DNA from 2 places in the Paenibacillus sp. Y568 genome. Region 1 is predicted to be linked to the other one. Evidence: riboswitches for the same ligand, from Rfam matches in the RefSeq annotation. Region 1 holds a riboswitch; the other holds the start of a gene.

What was found. Region 1 has a riboswitch for cyclic di-AMP ahead of AC1D7X_RS01005 (APC family permease). Riboswitches for the same ligand answer to the same signal wherever they lie in the genome.
Region 2: it holds a riboswitch for cyclic di-AMP, as region 1 does, so the genes downstream of both, AC1D7X_RS13950 (KamA family radical SAM protein) here and AC1D7X_RS01005 (APC family permease) in region 1, are expected to answer to the same signal.

Annotation. Positions count from the first base shown of each region.
Region 1 is NZ_JCAIUM010000001.1:205,185-209,812, forward strand. It holds gene AC1D7X_RS01000 (RNA polymerase sigma factor) at 1-398, opposite strand, end outside; gene AC1D7X_RS01005 (APC family permease) at 607-2,424, opposite strand; cyclic di-AMP (ydaO/yuaA leader) riboswitch at 2,550-2,714, opposite strand; gene sigF (RNA polymerase sporulation sigma factor SigF) at 2,891-3,646, opposite strand; gene spoIIAB (anti-sigma F factor) at 3,658-4,119, opposite strand; gene spoIIAA (anti-sigma F factor antagonist) at 4,116-4,469, opposite strand; gene AC1D7X_RS01025 (D-alanyl-D-alanine carboxypeptidase family protein) at 4,562-4,628, opposite strand, start outside.
Region 2 is NZ_JCAIUM010000009.1:14,648-19,275, reverse strand. It holds gene AC1D7X_RS13960 (M23 family metallopeptidase) at 1-126, shown strand, start outside; gene yunB (sporulation protein YunB) at 158-961, opposite strand; gene AC1D7X_RS13950 (KamA family radical SAM protein) at 1,082-2,275, opposite strand; cyclic di-AMP (ydaO/yuaA leader) riboswitch at 2,453-2,592, opposite strand; gene AC1D7X_RS13945 (FAD-dependent oxidoreductase) at 2,701-4,512, opposite strand.

The DNA.
Region 1 (4,628 bases):
GAAATCTCCGGCACCGTCAATTCGTTCACATAACGTAGCGTAAATACCATCCGTACCTTATTAGGGAGCATGCTGTATAACTTATAGAACTCCACTTTGGTTTCTCGTTGATCATAACTCTCTTCTACTGGATTGGATAAGAAGGGACGTGAGCGTAAATACGCACTCAATTCTTTAGCCCAGCCATTCTTGCGTCTTCTGAGTACACTACTACACTCATTAGAGGCGATCCTCAACAGCCACGGTTTGATCTCTCTTACTTGCGATCTGTCCGTTAGTATCGCTTTGACAAATACCTCCTGACACATGTCCTCAGCATCTGAACGGTTATGCATCATGTAATAACAGAGACTGTATACCAGTTCCTTGTATGTCTCGAATAGTTCGCGGTCGTTCATTTCCGAAATACACCTCCCTCATAATCTTCTCGACTATATGACGTTTAACAACCAATAATCGTTCATTATACATTACAAATCGTTATTAGGCTGTCTATGAGCAACTTCTTGCCCTCATTTTTGTGCAGCCAATATATTAGTAGATATGCAAAAAGGAGGTGCCCCTAGCTAGGTCAATAGCCAATGGGACAACCTCCTGTAAATGAATCTATTTATTTAAATGATACGGGACTGTTGTAATCACAATATCCTTCTGATTAACCAAAAAAGTACGAATCAGCAAACTTGATTGATTGTGTAAAATATTTTGCCACCAATGCTTGGTAATAAACTGCGGAATCACAATTGTAATATGATCGGTTGCCGCTGTTTTCCATTCAACTGTTTCTATAAACCGAAGAAGGGGTTTAATCACACTTCTATACCGTGAACGCAGAACAATTAACCGTACACCTGGATTCCATTCGGCCCATTTCTGTTCCATCTTGTGAATCTCTTCTTCATCGAAGCCAATATATACTGCAACGACATTGTCCGATAAAGAACGCGCATAACTGATAGAATTAAGTACGACACGCGTAACGCCAGAGACGGGAACCAAAAATGTGCTACCTTTGATAACCGGTTTATCCACATCAAGCCGAATACGTAGTTGATCTGCTATATTCATATAATGCCGATGGATTCGTTTGAAGAGAAGCATAACTAACGGTAGGAATATGAACACCATCCATATATGCGAGAATTTGGTGAAAATAAAAATAAGCGTGATCGATAACGTTGTAATCATACCCACCGTATTTACAATAAAGCGATGTATCCATCCAGAGGGCTTCTTTTTAAGCCAATGAATCATCATCCCCAGTTGAGAAAGTGTAAACGGAATAAATACGCCAACCGCATATAACGGAATCAAACTTCCTGTATCACCATGGAAAGCCGCTACAAGTACAGAAGCCATAACGCCAAGAATAATAATCCCATTTGAGAACCCCAGACGATCCCCACGAACCATAAACATATGAGGCATGAACTTGTCCTTAGCTAACATAAATGAGAGTAGTGGAAACGCAGAATATGCCGTATTCGCAGCAAGGAAGAGAATGACTGCTGTAATCCCTTGTATTCCGTAATACAGAACACCACGACCAAATACGGATTGTGAAATCTGCGATACAACTGTCGCTTTAAGATCAGGGGTTATACCATACCAGTACGCCAACAGACTTATTCCGGTAAACATCGCTGCCAGAATAACGCCCATCATTACCAACGTCTTAGCTGCATTCTTCTCAGCGGGTTGTTTGAAATTCGGAATGGCATTGGATACCGCTTCGACCCCGGTTAGTGCCGAACACCCTGAACTGAAGGCTTTTAAAAGTATAAATAAACTTATATTAGATACCGCCGAACCTAGTTCCGGAATCGCAGCATGAACATTGCCTGTTGCATACTTAATCACACCAGAAATTATTAGAACAAATATCGAAATGACAAACAAGTATACGGGAAAAGCTATAAATGAAGCTGCCTCTGTAACACCTCGTAAATTTATAAGCGTTAGAATTAATATGACCGAAATAGCAATAACGACGCTATAATCATGAAGATATGGAAACGCTGATGTAAGGGCATCCGTTCCAGCCGATGCACTTACTGCTACGGTAAGAATATAGTCGACAAGTAATGATCCACCTGCCATGAGTCCCATAGGAACACCCAAGTTTTCTTTTGCGACAATATATGCTCCTCCACCCATAGGGTAAGCAAATATGGTCTGTCTGTAAGAAAAAATAAGAATAGCTAAAAGTCCTAGTACAGCTAATGAAATTGGAATGGAGTACCAAGCAGCGGAGAAACCAGCTACCATTAGTACGATTAGAATCTGTTCCGTACCATAAGCAACGGATGACAAAGCATCTGATGACAGAACAGCTAGTGCTTTAAATTTACTTAATTTCTCATGATCAAGTTCATTTGATTTCATGGGACGTCCGATCAGGACACGTTTAACCTTGCTAACCATCTTAAAGACCCCTTCATAAGCAACTTGTAACATCTATGTTGTACGCTACTTTAGGGAAGGTTAGCTTTGCGGTTTTTGTACACACATAATACCCTTACAGAAGAATTCCGTAAAGTTAAAAGTATGATCAAACCCACCAAAGCTTACGAGGTTAGCTGTCGGATTCGGACTGTGGAATAGCCCTACATATCAAACTTATTTTAGTCTGATTACGATTCACCCCATTGGTATATTTCCAATGTTTTGGTTCCCCCGCTTTTCCTTTTCAGAAAATTCAGCGCTCGAACAAATCCTATTACGAGAGCTAATTATAATCCGCTCGAACCAAACTGTATATATGAAATCATATGAAAACCAATGAAATTTTTGTGAATTATTTCGAAATATTTCTTTTCTTATTTTTTTCAATAAAAATCAAAAAAACCTGAGACAACTATCTCAGGTTTCTTGATCATTACATGGTTGGCTATTGAGCAATCTGGTCACGGATGAGCTGAAGGATCTTCTTCTCCAATCGAGATACCTGCACTTGGGAGATTCCCAGTCTACCAGCGACCTCAGACTGTGTCTGATCTCGATAATAACGTAGGTAGACGATGAGCTTCTCTCGTTCAGATAGTCCCTCTATTGCCTCATTAAGTGCCAGTTTATCAAACCATTTATCTTGAGATTCATCTGCAATCTGATCCATTAAGGTAATGGGATCTCCATCATTCTCGTAGACAGTCTCATGAATTGAAGTTGGAGGCTTGTTAGCTTCCTGTGCAAATACAACTTCTTCTGGTGTAACTCCAAGATCGTCTGCTACTTCTTTAATCGTCGGCAGTCGATTTAATACCTTTGAGAGCTCGTCCTTCTTTTTACGAACCTTATTCGCCATTTCTTTCAGAGAACGGCTCACTTTAATAGTTCCGTCATCACGTAAGAAACGTTGGATTTCTCCAATAATCATAGGAACGGCATAGGTAGAGAATTTAACGTCATAACTCAGATCAAATTTATCAACGGATTTCAAAAGTCCGATACACCCAATTTGAAATAAGTCCTCCGGCTCATATCCGCGGTTCATAAACCGCTGTACTACCGACCAGACGAGACGAATGTTACAGTTCACCAGTGTATCCCGGGCAACATTATCCCCCGATTGACTAAGTGCAATAAGGCGTTTGACTTCCGAATCTTCCAAGTAGGTTTGCGAAGCTTTCTTAACATCAGCATCCATACGTCCAACCCCTAATTATATAAAGCTTTCTTGGATTCAATCCTCTTCTTCATCCTAATCGACGTGCCAAATCCGGATTCACTAGAGACTTCAAATTCATCCATGAAATTCTCCATAATGGTAAATCCCATTCCTGATCTTTCTAACTCAGGCTTAGAAGTATATAGTGGTTGCTTAGCAAGATCTAGATCTTCTATGCCTTGTCCACGATCTTCCACCGTTATTGTCACTGTGTCCCCTTTGATCTCAGCTGTAATGGTCACGATTCCTGTAGCATCAGAATCATATCCATGAATGATACAGTTGGTTACTGCTTCCGATACGACTGTCTTCAAATCACTAAGCTCGTCCATTGTAGGATCAAGTTGTGATATAAATGCGGCGACGGTAACTCGAGCAAATGATTCATTCTCCGACTTGGCAGCAAACTGCAACGTCATGAAATTATGAGCTAGAGTCTGTTCTTCACTCATGACACAACCTCCAGACTTGAGAGCGCATGGCTCTCGCTTTCATAGATAGGCATAATCTTGAACATTCCCGACATCTCCAGCAAACGATACACGGGTGGAGTGACATCACATACAGCCATCTTGCCACCCTTGCTCTTAATCAACTTATACCTTCCAAGAATAACGCCTATACCTGAACTATCCATAAACTGCAGATCTTTCAGACTTAGAACAATATGATCGGTCTGCTTACTATGAATCGCTTCATCTAGCTTCATACGAACATGATCTGCAGTATGATGATCAAGTTCTCCTGTGAAACGGACGATGAGTACTTGACGGTGATGTTCCATTTCCATTTGAAGATTCATATTTTCCTCACTCTCCTCCCTGTCATAAACAAAGAGTTCTAGAAGTGAAAATCATATTCCTGCATCACGACAAAACTAGAAGAAAACTGCTATCAATCTACAAAAAATAATTTTGCTGTCGTACGCTTGAACATCGTCCACCAACCAGCTTTATCAACT
Region 2 (4,628 bases), on a different contig from region 1:
CATTATGGCATTTATCGTGACAGTGGTTTGATCGAATGGTCATTTGATCCCTATCCCCTTCTACATGAATGGGAACAGGCAGAACGAAGATCACTTACTAAAGGAAAAAAGGGTACCTCATCATGAATTGAGGTACCCTTCTTTTGTAATGGTGCATTTATGGATTAGTTACATCATTCGAATCTGGCTGATTATGGGTGTTCGATGATTGATTATTATTCGTATCCGTTGGGCTGGTGCCGTTAATATCTAATGGAATTGAAATATTAGGAGCATCCCCTTCATTTCCACCAATAGGTTGACCTTTAGAGTTGTAATAATACATAGGAACGTCACCTACAACCATTAGGTATGATATAGGTATTTCCGTCTCTACAGAATCATGTTCCATATCAAAAGGAATGACTACAGCAACGTCTACACTGACGTGGATGTATACCTCCACAAGAATCATATTGATTCCAGCATCCCGTTGCCTCGTTGATAATTCGATCTTAGCGGCTCCCTGAGGCTCTATTTTCACGGGAATTCCAGGACCAATTGAAGCCAGAAAAGGACTTCCTAACGCCATCCCAATAGGAATATGTTCCTTTAACTGATGTACGTCGTTTAATGTAGCTTGAACAACCTTAAACGTATTGGATGTAATCTTCATTTGTTCTGCATAATTCAACATGAACCCTGATACCTTGCCGGACGTATCCATTTTCCAATTCACGAGATCATCGAAATTCTGTTCTTGCGCAACCTGTGCTGTAATCGCCTCATTGATCGCTTCCGTCGCCAGCTGTTTCACTCTAATTTGAGCCAAATTCATAATAGGTGGTTTCAAATTACGATCTATATACGCGAATCCCTGAAACATTATGATTAAAAAAACGAGAAACCCAACAAGCCACAATCTACGTCTGCTTCTGGGTTTCCCGCTTCGCTGGCTATGCCACCTTGCTCTTCTTTTCATGATCATCCCCCTAATGCCGACAATAAATCTCTATACAAGCATATGATTGGGATTACAAAAAAAGAAGAAGCTCTAATCTAAGATGGCCGGTATGTGTCTTCCACATCTGATAATTCTATTCTAATGTAATGCCACTTTTGCCGATTTCGAGCGTTCAGATTTTACTGGAATTTCAGGCAATTCGTTAACAGATATAATACGATCGGACTTCTTCTCTGGCTGCTTCCAATACTTCTCATTTCCCGGTAAATCATCGAACCACGAGGCATCACTTGGACAATCCAGAACCATAAACTTCCCATACACATCGTCTCTTGATTGGTGATATTTTAAATAAGCCTTACCGTGGTCAATAGCTAAGATCTCAATTTTTCCAGATGTATGACTCATAGATAGACGGACTCGTTTACCCAACCCTGATGTCTTCGCCTTAGCCTCTTCCACAAGTTGATACACCTGCTCCAACGGAAGTACAAAATCTCGGTTACCTGCAACCGGACGATTTATAAAGAAATAATAAGGTGTGACACCAGCCCACGACAATTGATCAAGAAGTTCTGCAAGTACATCGGCATTATCATTGATTCCACGTAAAATAGGCGTTTGGTTTACGACGATTGCTCCTGCTTGATGTAACGCCTCAAACCCCCGTTTGGCTTCAGGCGTTATTTCACGCGGATGATTAATATGGGCCATGACATAGATGCGTTTATCAGCACTTGAGTGCCTCTTGATAAGTTCTAATAACTTCTCGTCTTCGTAGATTCGCATCGGGTTAAATACAGGAATTTTAGATCCTAATCGAATAACTTTGACATGCTCAATATCACGCAATTGGTCAAGAATGATCTCTAGCTTCGAAGTAGCTAGGATTAAGCTATCTCCACCTGTTAGTAATACATTATTTATTTCTGGATGATTCGCAATATACTCAATTCCTGGGCTTACATCGGACATCGCTTCTTTTACGTCATTACGAAATAAGCGCTTTCTAAAACAATATCGACAATAAGCACCACATACCTCGGATACAATTAATAAGGCCGTCGTTCTATATTTATGCTGGCAACCGGGTACAACGTAGTTCGTGTCTTCATCCGATGCATCCCAGCGACCATACTCGGATAGTTCTCCTTCATTCGGAATAACTAATTTCTTGATCGGATCATTTGGATCAGCCCAATTCACTAGCTTTAAGTAATAATCATTAACGCGAAATACGAATTTCTCCGTTATCTGTTTAAGTTTCTGACGCTCATGTTCCGGGATTTCCATGATCTTATCAATATCGGTAATATATTTCGGCTGTGGCATATTACTCCTCCTTGAAGTTTAAAATATGGTTTGTTACATTTGTCCCCCCTTTTTCTTAAAATAAAAATGACCCGTCCCATCACAAAGCGAAGTAAACACTTCACCTTGGGAAGGGTATCGGGCCATAAAGACGCAAAAAGACCCGATAACGGGTCATTAGAACAGTTATAAACCATAAGTTGACCCATCTACTACTGACGAGGTTAGCTGTCGGGCTCGGGAAAGATGGTTCCCTACAAATGTCTCTTGATTCGCCCCAAATAAAATGGTTCCCCCGCTTTTCAGCTACTATGCTGAAAATTAAGCGTAACTTTATAGTACATAAGTCCATTCAATTAGTCAAATGTTGGATATTTTAAATTTCAAAAAACAAAGAACATTCATCAAGGCATTAGATTAGTTTAATGAATGTTCTTCGTCAAATATTACTTTCCTTCAGCAACTGCCTTTGCAGCATGTTCTCCACTCAAGCGTCCGCTAGTTAACGCATACTGAACCGCACTACCTGACATATAGACCTGGTTGTACAAATAGCGATTCGCTGCTTCTCCACCCGCGTAAAGATTGTTGATAATCGAGCCATCTTCTTTTACAACGCGATAATGTTCATCAACTTTTACTCCACCAAAGGTACCCATTGTCTTAGGATAATACTTAAAGGCATAGAATGGACCTTTATTAACAGATACAAGTGTCTTTACTTCTTTGTTGAATTCATCTTTACCTGAAGTTACTCCAGCATTGAAAGTATCCATTGTTTTCACAAGAGCTGCTCCAGATACTTGCATAGTAGAGGCTAATTCTTCCATTGTATTTCCGACAGCGATCTCAGCATTAGGAAGTTTACCTTCAATGGCACCAATTACTTTCGCATTGGCTTCACTTGAATCTATCACCATCCACACTTGTTCATTTGGAACAACCTTATTCGTTACAATAGCGTAATGACTATTTTCATCCATAAAACGTTCGCCTTTTTCGTTCACTAATACTTTAGTAGTATCCCATTCAATACCACGTAATTCTGGAACCAAACTTCCCATACCTAGACCAATCACCCACGGATCTTCGTATAACGCTGCGCCTAATTTTTCTGCCATGACTATCCCATCACCTGTACTACCCGCAGCAGCTGCACTGATCCCCATATCGTCAACAAATTGAGGTAAGAAACGCTTCATCATTTCCTCACTCTTAGCAAATCCTCCTGAAGCGATGATGACTTTTTTCGCATGAACGATCAGCTTTCCTTCAGCATTCTCCGCTGCAACACCAATTACGTTACCTTTATCATCCGTGATTAATTCCGTTGCTTTTGTCTCTAAAAGGATATCGACTCCTTTATCTTTAAGGGTCTTATCTAGATTTGCAATTAAGCTAGCACCACCAGCTTCAGGAAAATGAAGGCGAGCTACAGGATCAACACCATATCCTTCCACACGAGTATACTTATGATTCATATAATCAACCAACCAGTGTGTTGTATCTACTGCCTCATCCATAAAGGTTTCTACACGATCATAATCTGGATATATACTATCAGGATTACTTGTACTTTGACGCTCTTTCCACAACTGCATCCATGATTCTGGTGAATCCTCAATGCCTAGTTCCTTTTGGAAACGAGTACCTGTTGCAGAAATACCTCCGCCAGATAACGCTGTAGAACCACCTACCGTTGCCATTTTCTCTAGTACAATAACCTTGGCGCCGTTCTCAAACGCAGATCCAGCAGCTGTGAGACCTGTACCTCCTCCACCAATAACGACAACATCCGTTGTTAGTTCAGTTTCCTTTTGTGCCTTATCATCCGTTATGGCAGCAACCTTAAGGGTAGCTACATCTCCGCCCGCTTGCTTGACACAATCTTCAACCGCAGCAAGGATCGCCTTCGATGAATTAGAAGCGCCTGACACAACATCAACTGCCAATGTCTGTCCCTCAACAATTTGCTGAGGGATACGTTCGAATGGTGTATTGCTAAGACCATCCGTTTCGCTATGCTCTTTAATAGTTACAGATACGATCGCGTTATCATCAAATACAACCTCAACCGTGATATCACCATTGTTACCTTGTGCCTTTGATGTGTAAGTACCTGCTTTATAAGTTGCTGTTCCCGAAGTTGTATTCGAATTTGCGTTAGTATCTTTGGCAGAATTTGAACAAGCAACTACATTTAGTATTAATACTAATCCCAACAGCAAGAAATTTACCCTTTTCCAATTCCTTTTCATGGTTTTCCCCCTTGGCGTATAAAATCATTGTATACATAGATCTTATATGGTTGGGTCATCACGACGTCAAGCAGACTTTGTGAAATTTTGCACGTATAAAGGTGTGGAAAAATGAA